Regions from separate parts of the Pseudomonas sp. FW305-7 genome, predicted to be linked through region 3. Evidence: predicted binding sites of a transcription regulator. Region 3 holds the regulator's gene; each other region holds the start of a gene.
The links. The regulator FliA, encoded in region 3, starts transcription of late flagellar genes. The targets are predictions, from matches to a motif close to CTAAAGTTTNNNNNNNNNNNGCCGNTAA.
Positions count from the first base shown of each region.

Region 1: the regulator FliA is predicted to act here: its motif matches at 4,277-4,304, upstream of flgM (flagellar biosynthesis anti-sigma factor FlgM).
Region 2: the regulator FliA is predicted to act here: its motif matches at 4,431-4,458, upstream of motA (flagellar motor stator protein MotA).

Region 1 covers NZ_JBYSZA010000009.1:1,946-8,350, forward strand. The annotation lists gene flgD (flagellar hook assembly protein FlgD) at 1-292, opposite strand, end outside; gene flgC (flagellar basal body rod protein FlgC) at 308-751, opposite strand; gene flgB (flagellar basal body rod protein FlgB) at 755-1,162, opposite strand; gene cheR (protein-glutamate O-methyltransferase CheR) at 1,529-2,356, opposite strand; gene AC3WMT_RS13145 (chemotaxis protein CheV) at 2,403-3,335, opposite strand; gene flgA (flagellar basal body P-ring formation chaperone FlgA) at 3,418-4,179, shown strand; gene flgM (flagellar biosynthesis anti-sigma factor FlgM) at 4,341-4,667, shown strand; gene AC3WMT_RS13160 (flagella synthesis protein FlgN) at 4,716-5,183, shown strand; gene AC3WMT_RS13165 (flagellar brake protein) at 5,276-6,022, shown strand; gene AC3WMT_RS13170 (MFS transporter) at 6,266-6,405, opposite strand, start outside.
Region 2 covers NZ_JBYSZA010000007.1:88,452-94,856, forward strand. The annotation lists gene rsgA (small ribosomal subunit biogenesis GTPase RsgA) at 1-359, shown strand, start outside; gene AC3WMT_RS11540 (hypothetical protein) at 474-1,067, opposite strand; gene AC3WMT_RS11545 (sterol desaturase family protein) at 1,243-2,376, opposite strand; gene motB (flagellar motor protein MotB) at 2,467-3,507, opposite strand; gene motA (flagellar motor stator protein MotA) at 3,511-4,362, opposite strand; gene AC3WMT_RS11560 (HDOD domain-containing protein) at 4,529-6,067, shown strand; gene rhdA (thiosulfate sulfurtransferase) at 6,110-6,405, shown strand, end outside.
Region 3 covers NZ_JBYSZA010000040.1:32,641-39,045, reverse strand. The annotation lists gene flhF (flagellar biosynthesis GTPase FlhF) at 1-847, shown strand, start outside; gene fleN (flagellar synthesis regulator FleN) at 964-1,794, shown strand; gene fliA (RNA polymerase sigma factor FliA) at 1,791-2,531, shown strand; gene AC3WMT_RS28740 (chemotaxis response regulator CheY) at 2,698-3,069, shown strand; gene AC3WMT_RS28735 (protein phosphatase CheZ) at 3,087-3,875, shown strand; gene AC3WMT_RS28730 (chemotaxis protein CheA) at 3,930-6,197, shown strand; gene AC3WMT_RS28725 (protein-glutamate methylesterase/protein-glutamine glutaminase) at 6,247-6,405, shown strand, end outside.

The DNA of each region.
Region 1 (6,405 bases), on a different contig from region 3:
AGTTGCCGGCCAGGCCACTCACGGTGGAGTTCAGCGTGGTGATGCCTTCCAGGCTGCTGAACTGCGCCAACTGCGCAACGAACGCGCTGTTGTCTTGCGGATCGAGCGGGTTCTGGTTTTTCAGCTGGGTAACCAGCAGTTGCAGGAACGCATCCTTGCCCAGCGCCTTGCCGCCAGTGGCGCTGTTGGTGGCCGAGGCGATGCCACCCGTGGTCGTACTGCTCGTTTTTTTCGAGGAGTTCGCCAAGATGTCCTTCAGGCTCAGGGTGCCGGTGGAATCGGTAACACTCATGACAGTCGCCCCTTATTACTGACCGAGGGTCAGCACCTTCTGCATCATGGTTTTGGCGGTGTTCATCATTTCGGCGTTGGTCTGGAACGACCGGCTCGCGGAAATCATGTCAGCCATTTCTTCCACCACGTTGACGTTCGGGTAGTAGACGTAGCCCTTGGCGTCGGCGGCCGGATGGTTCGGCTCGTAACGCGCTTCGAGGTTGCTCTGGTCTTCGACCACGCCGAGCACCTGCACGCCTTGACCGGCGGCATCCTGACTCTGGAACAGCGAGTTGCTGCCGCTGTTCTGGCCACCCTGGAACATGGTGGCGAACACCGGGTGACGGGCGCGATAGGTCTGGTCGATGCTCGACGAGACGGTCTCGGCGTTGGCGATGTTCGAGGCCACGGTGTTCAGACGCGTGGTCTGTGCGCTCATGCCGCTGCCGGCAATGTTGAAAACGCTGGACAGGGACATGGATTACTCTCCGCGCAGGGCTGACACCAGCCCTTTGAATTTGCTGTTGAGCAGGGTGAAGCTGGCCTGGAAGCCAACGGCGTTTTCCGCGTAGTTCGACTGTTCCAGTTGAGCGTCCACGGTGTTCTGGTCGATCGACGGTTGCATCGGCGTGCGATACAGCAGCGATTCGTCGCCATTGCCCAGACCTTCAGCCTCGATGTGACGGCTGTTGGTCATGTTCAGGGCGATGGTGCCGTTGGCGTTCTTCTGGGTCTGTGCTTCAAGCACTTTGGAGAAGTCCAGATCCCGAGCCTTGTAGTTCGGGGTATCGGCGTTGGCGATGTTGTTCGCCAGGACTTCGGCACGCTGGGCGCGGAAGCCAAGAGCCTTTTCGTGAATGCCGAGCGCTTTATCGAAGCTGATGCTCATGTCGGGAACCTTCGGGTGACCGGTTTTTCGTAACTGAGCTTTAGCAAGCGCCGTGCCAATGCGAGAAACGCCCGAAAACCGGGGGTTTGCGCCGTGCCGGCAAAGCGGCAATGCCAGAAAAGCGGCAACCGGTTTCCGCCGCATGCCGCTTTTCTGCCGCTTGCCTACGTTCTATCAGCCAACACTGAACCCTGTGGGAGCGGGCTTGCCCGCGATGGCGGTATGTCTGGTTAATTTAAATCGACTGACACGACGCTATCGCGGGCAAGCCCGCTCCCACAGGGTTTTGCGGTGATTCCGGCTTGAACGCCAGGCATAAAAAAGGGAAGCCTTTAGGGCCTCCCGTTTTTTGTGTTGCCGATGCAATCACTTCGCCTGGTAAATGATCCCCGGGCTGCACTGGACCATCTGGTAATGATCCGGCAAACCGTTCAGCGCTTCGGAAGCGCCAAGGAACAGATAACCGCCCGGTTTCAACGTACTGTGAATGCGCAACAGGATGTCTTTCTTCACCTCGGCGGAGAAGTAGATCAGCACGTTGCGGCAGAACACGATGTCGAACTTGCCCAGGCTTGCGTAGCTGTCGAGCAGGTTGAACGAGCGGAATTCCACCCGATTCTTGATCGGCGCCTTGATCACCCAGCGCCCCGGCCCTTTCGGGTCGAAGTAACGCTGCAGGCGTTCCGGCGACAAACCGCGACCGATCGCCAGGCTGTCGTACTCGCCAGTCTTGCAGTTGGTCAGCATCAGGCCGGACAGGTCAGTCGCAACAATCTGCACGCCCATCTTCAACTGACCGAGGTTGCTGCGCTCGAACTCGTCGATCGACATCGACAGCGAATACGGTTCCTGACCCGACGAGCACGCCGCCGACCAGATCCGCAGACGCTGGTTGGGACTGGCCTTGATCGCCTCGGGCAGCACCTTGTTCTTCAAGACTTCAAACGGATAGGTGTCACGAAACCACAGGGTTTCGTTGGTCGTCATGGCATCGACCACCTGCTCGCGCAAACCGCTGCGCGGCTGGGTCTGGATGCGCTGTACCAGCTCACCCAGGGATTTGATGCCTTGCTGCTCCATCAGTTTGTTGAGACGGCTCGAGACCAGGTACTGCTTGTTTTCACCGAGCAAAATGCCACAGGCTTTTTCCAGGAATACCCGGAACTGTTCGAAATCCAAATTACCCGTAGACAATGATGCCGCCTCTTAAATCGTGTTGACCGCCAGGGGCAAAAGGCCCCTAGCTGATATCTGCTGCTTTGATCCGGTCGACTACCCGGGATGCCAGGTCATCAGGACGGAATTTGGCCAGGAAGTCATCAGCACCGACTTTCTTGACCATCGCCTGATTGAATACCCCGGACAACGAAGTATGCAGGATGATATGAAGCTTTTGCATGCGCGCGTCGCCGCGGATCTCCGCCGTCAGGGTGTACCCGTCCATCTCCGGCATCTCGATGTCGGAGATCATCATCAGGAACTCTTCTTCCGGCTTCTTGCCCTCGTCGACCAGCTTGCGCAGGTAATCCAGCGCCTGCTTGCCGTCGTTCAACGCCACCACTTCGACGCCGATCGTCTGCAGGCAACGCGTGACCTGCTTGCGCGCCACCGACGAGTCATCGACCGTCAGCACCCGCAGCGACAACGCCTTGGTCTGGGTCTCGACATCGACCACGCCGACCGAAATCGCTTCCGGCGTCGGTGCGACTTCCGCCAGCACTTTCTCGACGTCGATGATTTCGACTAACTGATTGTCCACCCGAGTCACAGCGGTCAGGTAATGATCGCGACCGGTACCCTTGGGTGGTGGATGAATCTCTTCCCAGTTCATGTTGACGATGCGCTCCACCGAGCGGACCAGGAAACCCTGGGTCTTGGTGTTGTACTCCGTGATGATCACGAACGGGTTTTTCTTGTCTTTCAACGCACCCGAGCCGGTGGCCATTGCCAGATCAAGGATCGGAATGGTCGCCCCCCGGATATTCGCCACCCCGCACACGACAGGACTGGACTTGGGCATCAACGTCAGTGACGGGCATTGCAGCACTTCCCGTACCTTGAACACGTTGATGCCGTAGAGCTGCTGACCGTCGAGACGGAACAACAACAGCTCCAGGCGATTCTGCCCTACCAGTTGCGTGCGCTGGTTCACCGAATCCATTACACCAGCCATGCCCAGACTCCTACACCAACGCCAAGTGTTGTTGCGACGCACATTCATTGCTAAACGGCACGGCGCTTGCTTTTTAACTCGTATGAACGCTCAAACGACATTTTTTCGACGCCTGACATCTCCCCTTCGCAGAGGGCTTTGCGCGGTGTCCGCCGTTTGCTTCTTTTTCGCTGGCAGCCCTGCCATTGCTGATGCGGTTACCTTGCCTGACATGCTTATCGGCGTCACTCAGGGCTTTCTTGAGTTCACCGTAGAAGACTATCTGGCTACCAGTCAAACGGAAGGCCGCTACGAAATCGAAGTCAACCAGCTCGACCCCCGTATGCGCATGCCTATGTGCGACAAGGAATTGACAGCGTCGCTGGAGAGTCCGGCACGTCCGCTGGGCCGGGTAACCGTCAAGGTTCGCTGTGAAGGCAGCTCGCCCTGGACCGTGTTCGTGCCCGCTCAAGTCCGCCTGTTTCGCGAGATTGTGACCACCACCCGACCACTCAAACGCGCCGGGATTATCGAGCCGCAGGATGTGACCTTGCGTGAACGCGACATCAGCGTGATCAATCAAGGTTTTCTGACCTCGGTAGACGAAGCGATCGGGCAAAAATTAACCCGACCAACGGTCGCCGATCAGGTCATTACACTGGTCCACCTCGAACAGGCAGAAGTCGTGCGCAAGGGCGATCAAGTGGTCATCACCGCCCGCAGCGGCACGCTTGCCGTGCGCATGCCCGGCGAAGCACTGGCCAATGGCGGTTTGAAAGAACAGATCCGGGTGAAAAACCTCAACTCCCAACGCGTCATCAAGGCGCAAGTCACCGCGCCGGGCCAGGTGGAAGTCGCCATGTAAAACACTCATGAGAAAACTGGCGCGGACCCCGTCGCTTCCCTAAACTGTGCCGCAGCAGGACACGCGACGGCGCATGCAGACTCATTGGCAAATGAGCCTAAAGTTTTCCAGGGGATGGCCGAAAACATGGCAAGCGTCCAAATTCCCAGAGGTTTTTTATCATGGTCATCGATTTCAGCCGTTTGAACAGCTCCTCGTCCCTTACGGGCAGTACACGTACCAGCAACGCCAAGGAAACCGCCGAAACCGGCACTTCGGCGCCGCTGAATACCCCGGCCGAAACGGCCAGCACCGTAAAAAGCGGGGAATCGGTACACCTCAGTAATGAGGCTCAACAGTTGCAGAAGGTCACTGACAAGCTGCGCGATCAGCCTGCTGTCGACAAAGCCCGTGTGGCTGAGTTGAAAGCCGCGATTGCCGATGGCAGCTATAAAGTCGACAGCAACCGTGTAGCCAGCAAACTGCTCAACTTCGAAGCCCAGCGCTAGGCTTTCGCCGGCGCCAGGCTTTTGGACGCTTAAAACCCAAGGCCAGCCATGCACGACACTAACTTACTGCAACTGATCAACGACGACTTTGCTCCAGCTCAAGATTTGCTGGAGTTACTGCAAACCGAGTCCCTCGCCTTGCACGGTCGTGACATGCCACTGCTGGAAGAAATTCTGGCGCGCAAACAGGCGTTGATCATTCTGCTTGAACAGCATGGCCGCAAACGCAGCGAAATTCTCGCCAGCCTTGGCCTGTCGACGGATCGCCAAGGTCTCGAGCAACTGGCCAGCCAGTCGAGCATCGGCGCGCAGTTGCTGACGCAAGGTGACGCATTGACCGATCTTATCGCTCAGTGCCAGGCCGCCAACGTCAAGAATGGCCAATCGATCCAGATCCAGCAGGCCACCACGGCCAATCAGCTGAAAATCCTCACCGGCGGCGAACCGCCAGCGCTGTATGACGCCAGCGGCACTTTCGCCAAACCTGCCAAGCCACGTACGCTCAGCCAGGCGTGAGCCATTCGACGGGCCCGCACTATCAACCCGTGAAACATGCTGGCAAAATGCTGGCTAGCCATCGTCAAATTTTGTCTGGAGATTGAGAAAACGTGCCAAACGCCCTAAGCGCGGATGATGCTCCGCAGCCACCAAAGGTGCTCACCACGCCACTGGAAATCTCCAGCAACCTGCGCCAACTGCAAGATAGCCACGACCCGCTGATCATAACGTTCCACGAACGCAGCCAGCGCTTCCAGAGCTACCTGATCAAAGTCGACCGCGACAGCGCCTCGATTGCCCTCGACGAAATGATCCCGCGCGATGGCGAACGCTTCCTGCTCGCCGGCGAACCGTTCAGGGTTGAAGGTTTCCATGAAGGCGTACGCATTGCCTGGGAATGCACCGGCACGCTGAACATCGAAGAGTCTGACGGTGACCGCTTCTATACCGGCGAGCTACCGACCGAGGTGGTTTACCACCAGCGCCGTAACGCTTTCCGCGCCGCACTGAAACTGACCGATCTGGTCAGCGTCGAACTGGGCGGCGAGAAGCTCAAGGCGCCGATCAACGGCAAGTTGCTGGATATTTCCGCCACTGGCTGCAAGTTGCGTTTCGAAGGCGACATCACTGACCGCCTGCAACTTGGCCAGGTCTACGACCGCATGATCGCCCCGCCGCTGTTCGGCAACCAGCCGGCTTCGGTTGAACTGCGGTATCTGCACTTCGAAGAAAAACTCAACATCACTTTCGCCGGCCTGCGCTTCCACAACATCAGCGGCCAGGCTGCACGCAACGTTGAGCGTTTCGTTTATCAGTTGCAGCGTGAAGCCCGGCGCTTCGATAAAGACGATCTCTGAATCGAACGCATCGGCATAAATAGAAAGGGCAGTCCTTGGCGGGACTGCCCTTTTTTATTTCCAACAAAATACCCGATTCCGAATGATTACTTGTGGCGAGGGGATTTATCCCCGATAGGGTGCGAAGCGCCCTCAAACCATTCAATGCGCTGTATCAGTGAAATCCGGTAGCCCGGGCCGGGGCCACTTCGTGTCCCATCGGGGATAAATCCCCTCATCACGGGGGAATTCCGTCGGCGCTCGTTAAGGCCTGGCACCACTGATATCCGGCGCGGGTTTTTCGCTATCGTCATCCGGGCCTGCTACCACCTCAGACTCAGGTTCTTTCTCAGGTTCTGGCTCGGGCTCAGGTTCCGGCGTCACCGTATTCTGCATCTGCTCCT
Region 2 (6,405 bases), on a different contig from region 3:
CGCTGGTCAACAGCTTGTTGCCTGAGGTGGAAACCCGCGTCGGGCCGTTGTCCGAACTGTCGGGGCAAGGCACGCACACGACGACGACCGCACGGCTGTTCCACTTCCCGGGCGGCGGTGAGTTGATCGACTCCCCGGGTATCCGGGAATTCGGCCTCGGCCACGTCAGCCGCGCCGACGTCGAAGCCGGCTTCATCGAGTTCAACGACCTGCTCGGCACCTGCCGCTTCCGCGACTGCAAGCATGATCGTGAACCGGGTTGTGCGTTGCTCAAGGCTCTGGAAGATGGCCGCGTGCAGCAGCAACGGATGAACAGCTATCGCTCGATCATCGCCAGTCTGCCGGAAAACGGTTACTGACCAGCAAGCTTCAAGCGTAAAAAAACCGCGAGATTCGCGGTTTTTTTATGTTCAAGTTCTGACGATGGTTTATCCGGCCAAGAATCTCTTACCAAACAGTGAGACACCCTCTGGTCAAACCTGAAACTTTCTCAGCGGTCCCACAGGGTAATCCAACTGCTTCAGCGATAATTCAAAGTCTCTGAGAAAATCATCCAACCGAGACTTCTTCAAAGACAAAACAAAGCGAAACTGCGCACCGTCATTTCTCTCAATGACAACACCGCAATCCCGCGCACCGAGCCAACCGCCCTGAACATAGCCGGAAATTTGCTTGATATCCGATTGGGGGATTACGCCAGAAAAATGCTCTGAACTCATCTGCCTTTCGATGGTGACGCCCGACGACTCAAAGCCCACATGGAAACCGGACTCGACAGGACTTTCATTATCGGCCTGAGCCTTACTCTCCGACCTTTCTACCAGTTTGATGAGCACAATCACGAATACGACAATCGCCACGACTCCGAGTACCAAGTAAGCGACAGGATCGGAAAAAGAAGGCCTTCCAAACAAATTCGCAAACACGACACCGCACAAAATTACGGCGTACATCCACTTTGTACTCGCTTCCATGAACCTCCAGGCCTTACCGAACGGCTTGATATACGTCTCGTGTGGATGAACATATATCTCTTGGATAACATTCGCCGGAATTAACACACTCACGCCTGACACTCCCTTTCTTCAAATCCATTTAGCAACACATGATAATCAGCACTCTACCCGTGCTTTCCAACTGCCTTGAGGCCAGCCGAAAAGATCGGTCCCGCGCGAAAAGCAACCATTCGAAAGCCAAAAGAAAAAGCCGCGATCATCGCGGCTTTTTCACATCCACCCCGCCCTACTTCGGCTCAGGCTTCCGAAACGCATACAGATGCTGACGCACAATCCCGCCCGGCAATTCTTTGCCAAACACGCCATAACGTACTGGCCATTCCTTCGGCGGCAGCTTGAAGGTGCCGAAGAGCATGTCCACCAGCGGTGTGTGGATTGCGTAGTTCTTGTAGATGTAGTCCTTGTGCCGGGCGTGGTGCCAATGGTGGTAACGCGGCAGGACGATCAGGTAATTCAGCCAGCCGCCGTTGATCCGCACGTTGGCGTGAGCCAGTACGGCTTGGACGCCGACCAGAATCACGTAGGCATTCAACGCCTGCGGCGCGAAGCCCAGCAGCATCAGCGGCACCAGCACGCCGGTGCGGGTCAGAAGGATTTCGATGAAGTGCACACGCGAGCCAGCAAGCCAGTCCATGTGCGTGCTGGAGTGATGCACGGCGTGGAGGCGCCACAGAAATGGCACGACGTGGTAGAGCCGATGCAGCCAGTACTGACCCAGATCCGCCACCAGTATCGCGAGCAGGAACTGCACCACCAGCGGCAAACTTTGCACGCTGGCCTGCAAGCCCGGCGACACCGCCCAACCGGCGATGTAGCTCGACGAGGCAGTGATGAAGATCAGGATGAACTGCACCAGCATGTGGCTGACGAAAAAGTAGGTCAGGTCGGTACGCCAGTGCGGGCGCAGGATGTTCTGCTCGGGGTCTTTGGAGTAAAGCTTTTCCAGCGGAATAAACACGAGCGCCGAGATCAGCAGCGCCAGCACAAACCAGTCCAGACCGAGCGAGTAAGGGGTCTGCCCGATCTCGCTGACCTGCACATTGGTGCCGCCGAGAAACACCGCCAGGCCTGACGCGACCAGTCCGGTGATGCCCAGGCGTTTACGCTTGTTGAGCAGGATGTTCAGGGTGCCGAGGCTGAACGACAGCACCAGCCCGAGCAACAGCGTGGTACGGGCGAATTGCTCGTCGTAGACCTTGCGCAGTTCGGCCGTGGTCAGCCATTCGGGAAACAGGAAGCAGAATACCGCCAGCAGGCTCAGCAGCCCGAGCGTGGCCGAGATGTAGCCACTGACCCGACCCTCGCCGAATTTGAAGGGAGCGTTGCCGTGCCGCTGAAAATAGGCTTTGAGTCTTTCCATAACTGATCTTCCGTGATTGCGAAAACTGCGACTGGTCAATGCGACGCAGGCAGGCACAAAAAAGCCACGGTCACCGTGGCTTTTTATGGATTACTGCTTCGGCGCGGGGGCCGCACTGCCCGGTTCGGCCGGTTTCGGCGCGGCGTCGTCGAACAGGTTGAGCCGTTCGCGCAACTCGTGTGCCGGTACCGGTTGCTGATCCGCCGGTAGCGCGTTCGGGTCGACCGGCGTTGCCGGAGCGGCGCCGTTCTGACTCTCATCGGCCGGTTTCGCCGGATCGGCACCTTGCGAACCTTCGATCGCGGCTTGGGCCTTTTTGGTCAGCACCACAATGTCGATGCGTCGGTTGACCGGGTTGAACGGGTTTTCCTTGTCGAACAATGCCGACGAGGCGTAACCGACCACCCGCGCCACTTGCGCATCCGGATAGCTGCCCGCAACCAAAGCACGGCGGGCGGCGTTGGCGCGGTTGGCCGACAGTTCCCAGTTACCGAAATCGCCGGTGCCGGTGTACGGCTTGGCGTCGGTGTGGCCGCTGATGCTGATCTTGTTCGGCACCGCTTTGATGGTGTCGGCCATGGCCAGCAGGATGTCTTCGAAGTACGGTTTCAGGCGTGCCGAACCCGAGTCGAACATCGGCCGGTTCTCGGCGTCCATGATCTGGATGCGCAAGCCGTTCGGCGTGATCTCGAAAAGGATCTGGTCCTTGAATTTCTGCAGCTGCGGATTCTCGTCGACCTTGTTCTGCAGTTCTTGCAGGAGCAGTTCCAGACGTTCTTTCTCAACCTGCTCGGCCATGCCTTCAACCTGTTCGGTGTCGACCGTGACCTTGTCCGGTTGCGGCTGGGATTTAACCTCGGGGTTGAGGGTGTTTTCCGGCGCCAGCGTCGGCGTACCGCCCAGATCGATGATGTACGGCGTGCCGCTTTCGGAGAAGCCGACCGGGTCTTTGAAATAGCCGGCGATGGCGATCTTCTGCTCAGGCGTAGCGGTGGACAGCAGCCACAACACCAGGAAGAACGCCATCATCGCCGTGGCGAAGTCGGCGAAGGCGATTTTCCACGCCCCGCCGTGATGCCCGCCGGCTATGCGCTTGACGCGCTTGATGATAATCGGCTGATTATTTTCCATGACTTAGCGACCGCGAACCGCTTGTTCCAGCTCGGCGAAGCTTGGACGGTGCGCCGGGTACAGAACCTTGCGACCGAACTCCACCGCCAGCGACGGCGGCATGCCGGAAGCCGAAGCCACCAGCGAAGCCTTGATGGCCTCGTAGACGTTCAGTTCTTCCTTGGCATCGTGAGCCAACGAGTGCGCCAACGGACCGAAGAAACCGTAGGCCGCGAGAATACCGAAGAAGGTACCCACGAGTGCCGCACCCACGTGCAGACCAATGGACTTCTGATCGCCTTCACCCAGCGAGGCCATGGTCACCACGATACCCAGTACCGCCGCGACGATACCGAAACCCGGCATGGCGTCGGCAATGCCGTTCACCGCGTGGGATGGGTGCTCGAGGTCTTCCTTCAGGCTATACAGCTCCATGTCGAACAGGCCTTCCAGCTCGTGCGGAGCCATGTTGCCGGAGGACATGATGCGCAGGTAATCGCAGATGAACGCGGTCATGCGTTCGTCTTTCAGTACCGCCGGGTACTTGGCGAAGATCGGGCTCGCAGCGGCATCTTCGATGTCGCCTTCGATGGCCATCATGCCTTCGCGGCGGCTCTTGTTGAGGATCTCGTAGATCAGGCCGAGCACTTCCAGATAGAAAGTGTGGCTGAAGCGCGAACTGAACATGCTCAGGGATTTCTTGAGCACGTGCATCGTCATGTAACCGGGGTTGGCCTGGAGGAATGCACCCAGTGCCGCACCACCGATGATCATCACCTCGAAAGGCTGGATCAGGGCGGCAATCTTGCCGTGGGAGAGCACGTATCCGCCGAGCACGCTCGCGAATACGACGATGATGCCGATAATTTTAGCCATAGGTAGAAAGTACTTATTTAAGTCGGGTTCAAGGTCATATTCGGAAGTTAAAAAATCTCTTCTTCTACTTATCGGCAAAACTGCGCCAGACTATAGCCAGTTCAGGCGAAAAGCCAATTTAGCCCATGCCGGGCGCGTCTACAGTCAGTGAAGATCTCGTCCAGACATGGCTAATGAAACGAACGTCCCACACGCAAAACCGACCACCGTCGACGGCTGGGTCAAGCTGCTCGACAGCGTCCGCCTGCCCGTGCCGCAAGAGGCTCACGACAAAGTCTGCCGGGCGATCCGTGATAATCGCAGCTCGATACGCGACATCGCCGACCTGATGCAGGACAGCCCGGCGCTGGCCTTGAGCATCATCCGTGAGGCGAATCGTCACACCCACGGCAACATGGGCACGCCGGCGGAAAATCTTGAAGTTGCGATCAATCGTCTCGGCCTCGCCCGCACTGAAGAGTTGCTCGCGCGCCTGCCGGCCGAACCGCAGATGCAGATCCCCAAGGCCCTGCGCCAACTGCAAATGATCAGCCAGCACGCTTCGCAGCAAGCCAACGGTTTTTTCGCCAGTCGCCTGGCGCGGCTGTGGCAGGACATTCATTGGGGCAGTCTGCTGTTTCTCTCGCCACTATGGCCATTGGCGCTGACCTATCCACAGCTACTTGAAGAGTGGGAGCTGCGAGTTATCCACAAGGGCGAATCGGCGCGGACTGTCGAGAAGCAATTGTTCGGTGTGCGTCTGCTGAAAATCGCTGAAGCGCTGGTGCAAGTCTGGCATCTGCCGATCTGGGTGCAGCAGGGCTACAAATTGCTGCTCAGCGAACAGCGCGAACTGGTCAAAGTGTTGCGCATCGCCCGCGACAGCGAACATCCGCTGCGCCAGCAAAATCGCCTCGACGATGACCCGACCTTGCGTCGCTGGCTCAATCAGCCGGCCAACACCGTTCTGTTGGCCAATGGTCTGGCGCTGTCGGCACAGCAGGCCTGGGACAGTCCGCACAGCGAGCGTTGGCAATACCTGACCAGCCTTTACCTGCAGATTTCGATGGACGAGGTGCAGCAACAGCTGCACCAGCAAGCCGCCAACAGTGCGCGTCAGCATGCAATGCCCGATTTGTGGCACCCGGCGGTTTCGCTGTTGTGGCCGTGGGGCACCCATCGTCTGCCTGCCGGCATGTTGCCCGCGCCAGCGCCGAATGCCGAAGATCTGACCCAGTGGCGTAAACAGTGCGCCGAACTGCTCGCCGAGCCGAGCCGCTTTACCAATGCCATGAGCCTGACCGTCGCCGCCCGCGATGCCTTGGTTGCCAGCGGCATGCGCCGGGTGATGATCCTGATGGCCGATCGCACGCAATCGAATCTGCGTGTGCATCAGACGTTCGGTCTGCCGAAGGCAGCCGGGGCGCTGAATTTTGTCGTCAGCCAAAGCAAAGTCCTGCAACGACTGCTGACCCAACAGGCGCAGGTGCGGATCAATCCCGAGAACAACGCACAATTCTCCGCGTTATTGCCGGCAGGCCTGCGCACGCTGTTCCGTGGCGAGCACCTGTTCCTGCGCTCATTGCTCAATAATGGCCGGGTGATCATGATCGTCGTTGCCGATCAGGGCGGCGGGCCATTCGCCGACATCAGCGTGCAAGCCTTCGGCAAAACCGCGCAGTGCATCGAAAAGGCCCTGCACAGCTTTAGCAGCCGTGGCCGATGAGGCTGCGCTACAATCCTCCCCTTTGTGCCCTGGAGACCTCACATGTCTGACTTCTCTGGCTTGCCGCTCGTTATCGAACCGAGCGACCTGCTCCCTCGGCTCGAGTCCAGCGAACTGATTCTGGTGGACTTGACCAGCCCCGCCCGCTATGCCGAAGGTCACCTGCCCGGTGCACGGTTTGTCGACCCGAAACGCACCCAGCTCGGCCAGCCGCCGGCGCCGGGGCTGCTGCCGGCGAAAGCCGATCTGGAAGCGTTGTTCGGTGAACTGGGCCATCGCAAAGACGCGGTCTACGTGGTCTATGACGACGAAGGCGGCGGCTGGGCCGGGCGCTTCAT
Region 3 (6,405 bases):
CAGCCGTCCGGCGCAAGCCAACCTGTATCGCCGTCTGCAGCGGATCGGCCTGTCCGGCCCGCTGTCGCGCGACCTGTTGGCGATGATCACCGATATCGAAGAACCTCGTCAGGCCTGGCGCATGTTGCTCGCGCACCTGGCGCGGATGATTGCCGTACCGGAAGTCGAGCCGCTGGAAGAGGGCGGTGTGATTGCCATGGTCGGCCCCGCCGGCATGGGCAAGACCACCACGCTGGCCAAACTGGCGGCCCGTTATGTGCTCAAGTACGGCGCGCAGAATGTGGCGCTGGTGAGCATGGACAGTTTCCGTATCGGCGCTCAGGAACAACTGAAGACCCTCGGTCGCATCCTCAATGTGCCGGTGACCCACGTCGATCCGGGCCAGTCGCTGGTGCAGGCGCTGGATCCACTGCTGCGCAAACGCGTGGTGCTGATCGATACCGCCGGCCTGCAAGCCAGCGACCCAGCCCTGCGCATGCAGCTCGAAAGCCTGGCCGGGCGTGGCATCCGTGCAAAAAATTATCTCGTGCTGGCAACCACCAGCCAGAAACAGGTTCTAACCGCCGCTTATCACAGTTACAAGCGTTGCGGGCTCGCCGGCTGCATCCTGACTAAACTGGATGAAACGGCCAGCCTTGGCGAAGTGTTGAGCCTGGCGATCAGTCATGAATTGCCGGTCGCGTACCTGACCGATGGCCCACGGATTCCGGATGATCTGCATCTGCCGCGCCGTCATCAACTGGTCAGCCGCGCCGTCAGCGTGCAAATGCAGGAAGAACCCAGCGAAGAAGCCATGGCCGACATGTTCGCTGATATCTATCACAGCCCGACCAAGCAGGTTGGCTGAGGTAATCATGAACAGTTTTTGTACCTACATCGATGGTCTGCCATGCATTGTTCCGGTTGTGAACGCGCAGCCAGTAATGTGGCCTCCGTCTATGCAAGACAAGGTAAAGAAATAACATGGGCAGCATGCATCCCGTACAGGTGATCGCGGTGACCGGCGGCAAAGGTGGCGTCGGCAAGACTAACGTGTCAGTGAACTTGTCTCTGGCGCTGGCAGAGCTTGGCCGTCGGGTCATGCTGCTGGACGCCGATCTGGGGCTGGCGAACGTCGACGTTCTGCTGGGCCTGACGCCCAAACGTACCCTGGCCGACGTGATCGAAGGCCGCTGCGAATTGCGCGACGTGCTGTTGCAGGGTCCCGGCGGGATCCGCATCGTGCCGGCCGCGTCCGGCACCCAAAGCATGGTTCACCTGAGCCCGGCGCAACATGCCGGTCTGATTCAGGCCTTCAGTGACATCGGCGACAATCTCGATGTACTGGTGATCGACACCGCTGCGGGTATTGGTGACTCGGTAGTCAGTTTTGTTCGCGCAGCCCAGGAAGTGTTGCTGGTGGTTTGCGACGAGCCGACCTCGATCACTGATGCCTACGCACTGATCAAACTGCTCAACCGCGATTACGGCATGAACCGCTTCCGCGTCCTCGCCAACATGGCGCAGAGCCCGCAAGAAGGCCGCAACCTGTTCGCCAAGTTGACCAAGGTCACGGATCGCTTCCTTGATGTGGCCCTACAATACGTCGGCGCCGTGCCCTACGACGAAAGCGTGCGCAAGGCAGTGCAGAAGCAGCGAGCGGTCTATGAAGCTTTCCCGCGTTCCAAGTGCGCGCTGGCGTTCAAGGCGATCGCGCAGAAGGTCGATACCTGGCCACTGCCTGCCAACCCGCGCGGCCACCTTGAGTTTTTCGTCGAGCGCCTCGTGCAGCAAACGGCAGGGCCTGTGTTATGACCGCCAGCGGTATGAACTACTACAAGAAGTCGGCACGTGACGCGCAGTACGAGTTGATCGAGCGTTACGCGCCACTGGTCAAACGCATCGCCTACCACCTGCTGGCGCGATTGCCGGCGAGTGTGCAGGTCGAGGATCTGATTCAGGCCGGGATGATCGGCCTGCTCGAAGTCTCGACCAAATACGACGCCAGTAAAGGCGCCAGTTTCGAAACGTACGCGGGCATTCGAATCCGCGGCGCGATGCTCGACGAAGTGCGCAAAGGGGACTGGGCGCCACGCTCGGTTCACCGCAACACCCGTATGGTCAGCGACGCAATTCGGGCAATTGAAGCTAAAACCGGCCGTGATGCTAAAGATCACGAGGTTGCGGCCGAACTCCAATTGAGTCTCGACGATTACTACGGGATTTTGAATGACACCCTGGGCAGTCGCTTGTTCAGTTTCGACGACCTCTTGCAGGACGGCGAACACGAAGGGCTGCACGAGGATGGCGCCAGTGCTCATCTTGAGCCGTCACGCGATCTGGAAGATGAACGCTTCCAGGCGGCGCTGGCGGACGCGATTGCCAATTTGCCGGAGCGTGAGCGACTGGTGTTGGCGCTGTACTACGACGAAGAGCTGAACCTCAAGGAGATCGGTGAAGTCCTTGGCGTCAGTGAATCGCGGGTCAGCCAGTTACACAGCCAGTGCGCGGCCCGTTTGCGGGGGCGTTTGGGGGAGTGGCGAGCGCGCTGAAGGCAGTGTGGGGACACTGCGAACGAGGCTGGTGCGGTGATGAACGGCACCGGTCTTGCTCTGTTGTGCTCCAGACAGTCTTCGAGTGCTGCGCCGATTGATTGAAGTGGCGCGCCCAGGTGCTGGGCGCGTTTAAGACTGCTTGGAGGTCGAATTGAACAAAGACATGAAAATCCTCATCGTTGATGACTTCTCAACGATGCGGCGGATCATCAAGAACCTGCTGCGCGATCTTGGGTTCACCAACACCGTCGAGGCCGACGATGGCACTACCGCCATTCCGGTGCTCAACAGCGGCAGCATCGACTTTCTGGTAACAGACTGGAACATGCCGGGCATGACCGGTATCGACCTGCTGCGCCACGTGCGTGCCGATGAAAAACTCAAGCATCTGCCCGTGCTGATGGTGACCGCTGAAGCCAAGCGCGAGCAAATCATCGAGGCCGCTCAGGCCGGTGTGAACGGCTACGTGGTCAAACCTTTCACGGCTCAGGCGTTGAAAGACAAAATCGAGAAGATTTTCGAACGCATCGGCTGATGACGCGCGGGGGAGCTATGGAGCATAACGAATCTTCACAGGGCGATTTCGAGTCGACCCTGAAAAAACACGCGGTCGAACTGGTCGAGAGCCTTGAAAAAGGCAGGTTCGGCGACGCTGTGCAACTGATCCATGAGCTCAATCAGACCCGTGACCGTGGCCTGTATCAGGAAGTCGGCAAGCTCACACGTGAACTGCACAGTGCGATCGTCAACTTCCAGATCGATCCGCACATGCCGCAGGCCGAGGAAGTGTCGCAAATCACCGACGCCACCGAACGCCTGGGCTATGTGGTCAAGCTGACAGAAGCCGCGGCCAACCGCACCATGGATCTGGTGGAAAGCGCCACGCCGGTGGTCAATGGCCTGGCTGAAGAAGCCCAGGCCTTGAGTACCGACTGGGGGCGTTTCATGCGTCGTGAAGTCGGGGCTGAAGAGTTCCGCGAACTGGCGCGCCGGGTCGACGGTTTTCTGTCACGCAGCAGCACGGACAACCGTGCGGTGTCGAGCAATCTGAACGACATCCTGCTGGCTCAGGATTACCAGGACCTTACCGGTCAAGTGATCAAGCGTGTGACCCAACTGGTCACCGAAGTCGAAAGCAATTTGCTCAAACTCGTGCTCATGGCCAGTCAGGTCGACCGCTTTGCGGGCATCGAACATGACCGTGCAGCGATGCTTGCAGAAAAAGATCCACAAAAACATCTCTCGCAGGGTGAAGGTCCGCAGATTCATGCCGATAAACGAGAAGACGTTGTGTCCGGTCAGGACGATGTGGACGATTTGTTATCCAGCCTCGGATTCTAGAGTTTTGGAATTTTAGGTTTTTTGGGTTTTTAGACCTGTAGGAGCACCCCATTAATGAGCTTCGGCGCCGATGAAGAGATCCTTCAGGATTTCCTGGTTGAGGCCGGCGAGATTCTTGAGCAACTGTCCGAGCAACTGGTCGAGCTGGAAAGCCGTCCGGATGACGCAGATTTGCTCAACGCAATTTTTCGCGGTTTCCACACTGTAAAAGGGGGCGCCGGCTTCCTTCAGCTCAACGAGCTGGTGGAGTGCTGTCACATCGCCGAAAACGTGTTCGACATCCTGCGTAAGGGTGAGCGTCGCGTTGATGCAGAACTGATGGACGTTGTCCTCGAAGCACTGGACGCGGTGAACAGCATGTTCAGCGAAGTCCGCGAGCGTGCACCGATCACTGCTGCGACTCCGGAACTGCTGGCTGCACTGGCGCGTCTGGCCGAGCCGCAATCGGCGGATCAAGCCCCGGCTTCGCCAGTGGCCGAGATGATCGAAGAACTGGTCGTCGAAGGCGATTCGGGCGACATCACCGATAACGAATTTGAACAGCTGCTGGACTCGCTGAACGCCGTCAAGGCCGAAGCCGAAGCCCCGGTGGCGGCTGCGCCTGCGCAAACTGCCGAAGAGGCAGCCAGCGATGAAATCACTGACGCCGAGTTCGAATCACTGCTCGATCAGTTGCACGGTAAAGGTCAATTTGCAGCTGACGCAGTCGCGCCGGCGGCAGCCAAACCTGCAGCGCCGGCAGCAGGCGACAGCTCGGACATCACCGACGACGAATTCGAAGCACTGCTCGATCAGTTGCACGGCAAAGGCAACTTCGCCGTCGAAGCGCTGGAGTCGGCGATTGCCTCGGCACCTGTGCCTGCCGCACCGGCGGCCGCCGCTGCCGGTAGCGATCTGATCAGCGATCACGAATTCGAATCGCTGCTCGACGAATTGCACGGTAAAGGCAAGTTCACTGAAGTCGGCGCCGCTGCTGCCGGCTCCGCTTCGACAGTCGCCACGCCGCCTGCGAAAGCACCGGCCGCTGCTGCTGCGCCGAAGCCTGCCGCCAAGCCTGAAGCGAAAGCCGAAGCGCCAAAACCGGCTGCCGCTGCTGCACCGGCTCCGGCCCGTGCTGCCGCTGCACCGCCACCGGAAAAACCGGCGAGCGAAGCCGAGACCACCGTGCGGGTCGACACCGCACGTCTCGACGAAATCATGAACATGGTCGGCGAGCTGGTGCTGGTGCGTAACCGCCTGGTGCGCCTGGGCCTGAACAGCGGCGATGAAGCCATGCAAAAGGCCGTGTCGAACCTCGACGTGGTCACGGCTGACTTGCAGACCGCGGTGATGAAGACCCGGATGCAGCCGATCAAGAAGGTCTTCGGGCGCTTCCCGCGTCTGGTTCGCGACCTCGCGCGTCAGCTGAAGAAAGAGATCAACCTGGAACTGGTGGGTGAAGAAACCGACCTCGACAAAAACCTTGTCGAGGCCCTGGCCGACCCGCTGGTCCACTTGGTGCGCAACGCCGTCGACCACGGTATCGAGTCGCCGGAAGAACGCGAAGCGTCGGGCAAGGCCCGTGGTGGTCGCGTGGTGCTGGCAGCCGAACAGGAAGGCGACCACATCCTGCTGTCGATCTCCGATGACGGCAAAGGCATGGACCCGAACGTCCTGCGTTCGATCGCGGTAAAACGCGGTGTGATGGACAAGGACGCGGCCGATCGTCTGAGCGATACCGAGTGCTACAACCTGATTTTCGCCCCGGGTTTCTCGACCAAGACCGAGATCTCCGACGTGTCCGGCCGTGGTGTCGGCATGGACGTGGTGAAGACCAAGATTTCCCAGCTCAACGGTTCGATCAACATCTACTCGACCAAGGGCCAGGGCTCGAAAATCGTCATCAAGGTGCCGCTGACGCTCGCGATCATGCCGACCCTGATGGTCATGCTCGGCAACCAGGCGTTTGCGTTCCCGTTGGTCAACGTCAACGAAATCTTCCACCTCGACCTGTCGACCACCAACGTCGTGGACGGCCAGGAAGTGGTGATCGTGCGGGACAAGGCCTTGCCTTTGTTCTACCTCAAGCGCTGGCTGGTCAGCTCCGCCGCTCATGAAGAACAGCGCGAAGGCCATGTGGTGATCCTGTCGGTGGGCACTCAGCGGATCGGCTTCGTCGTCGATCAACTGGTTGGCCAGGAAGAAGTGGTCATCAAGCCATTGGGCAAAATGCTGCAAGGGACTCCGGGCATGTCCGGCGCCACCATCACCGGTGACGGCCGCATTGCATTGATTCTCGATGTTCCAAGCATGCTCAAGCGTTACGCCGCACGGCGTATTTGAATCCGGGGCGGCGGGGCGACAACGTCCCGCTGCGCCTAATGGAGTGTTTATGGCAGTCAAAGTCCTGGTGGTGGACGATTCGGGTTTTTTCCGCCGCCGCGTCTCGGAAATTCTTTCAGCGGATCCGAGCATCCAGGTGGTCGGTACGGCCACCAACGGTAAAGAGGCGATTGATCAGGCCCTGGCCCTCAAGCCAGACGTGATCACC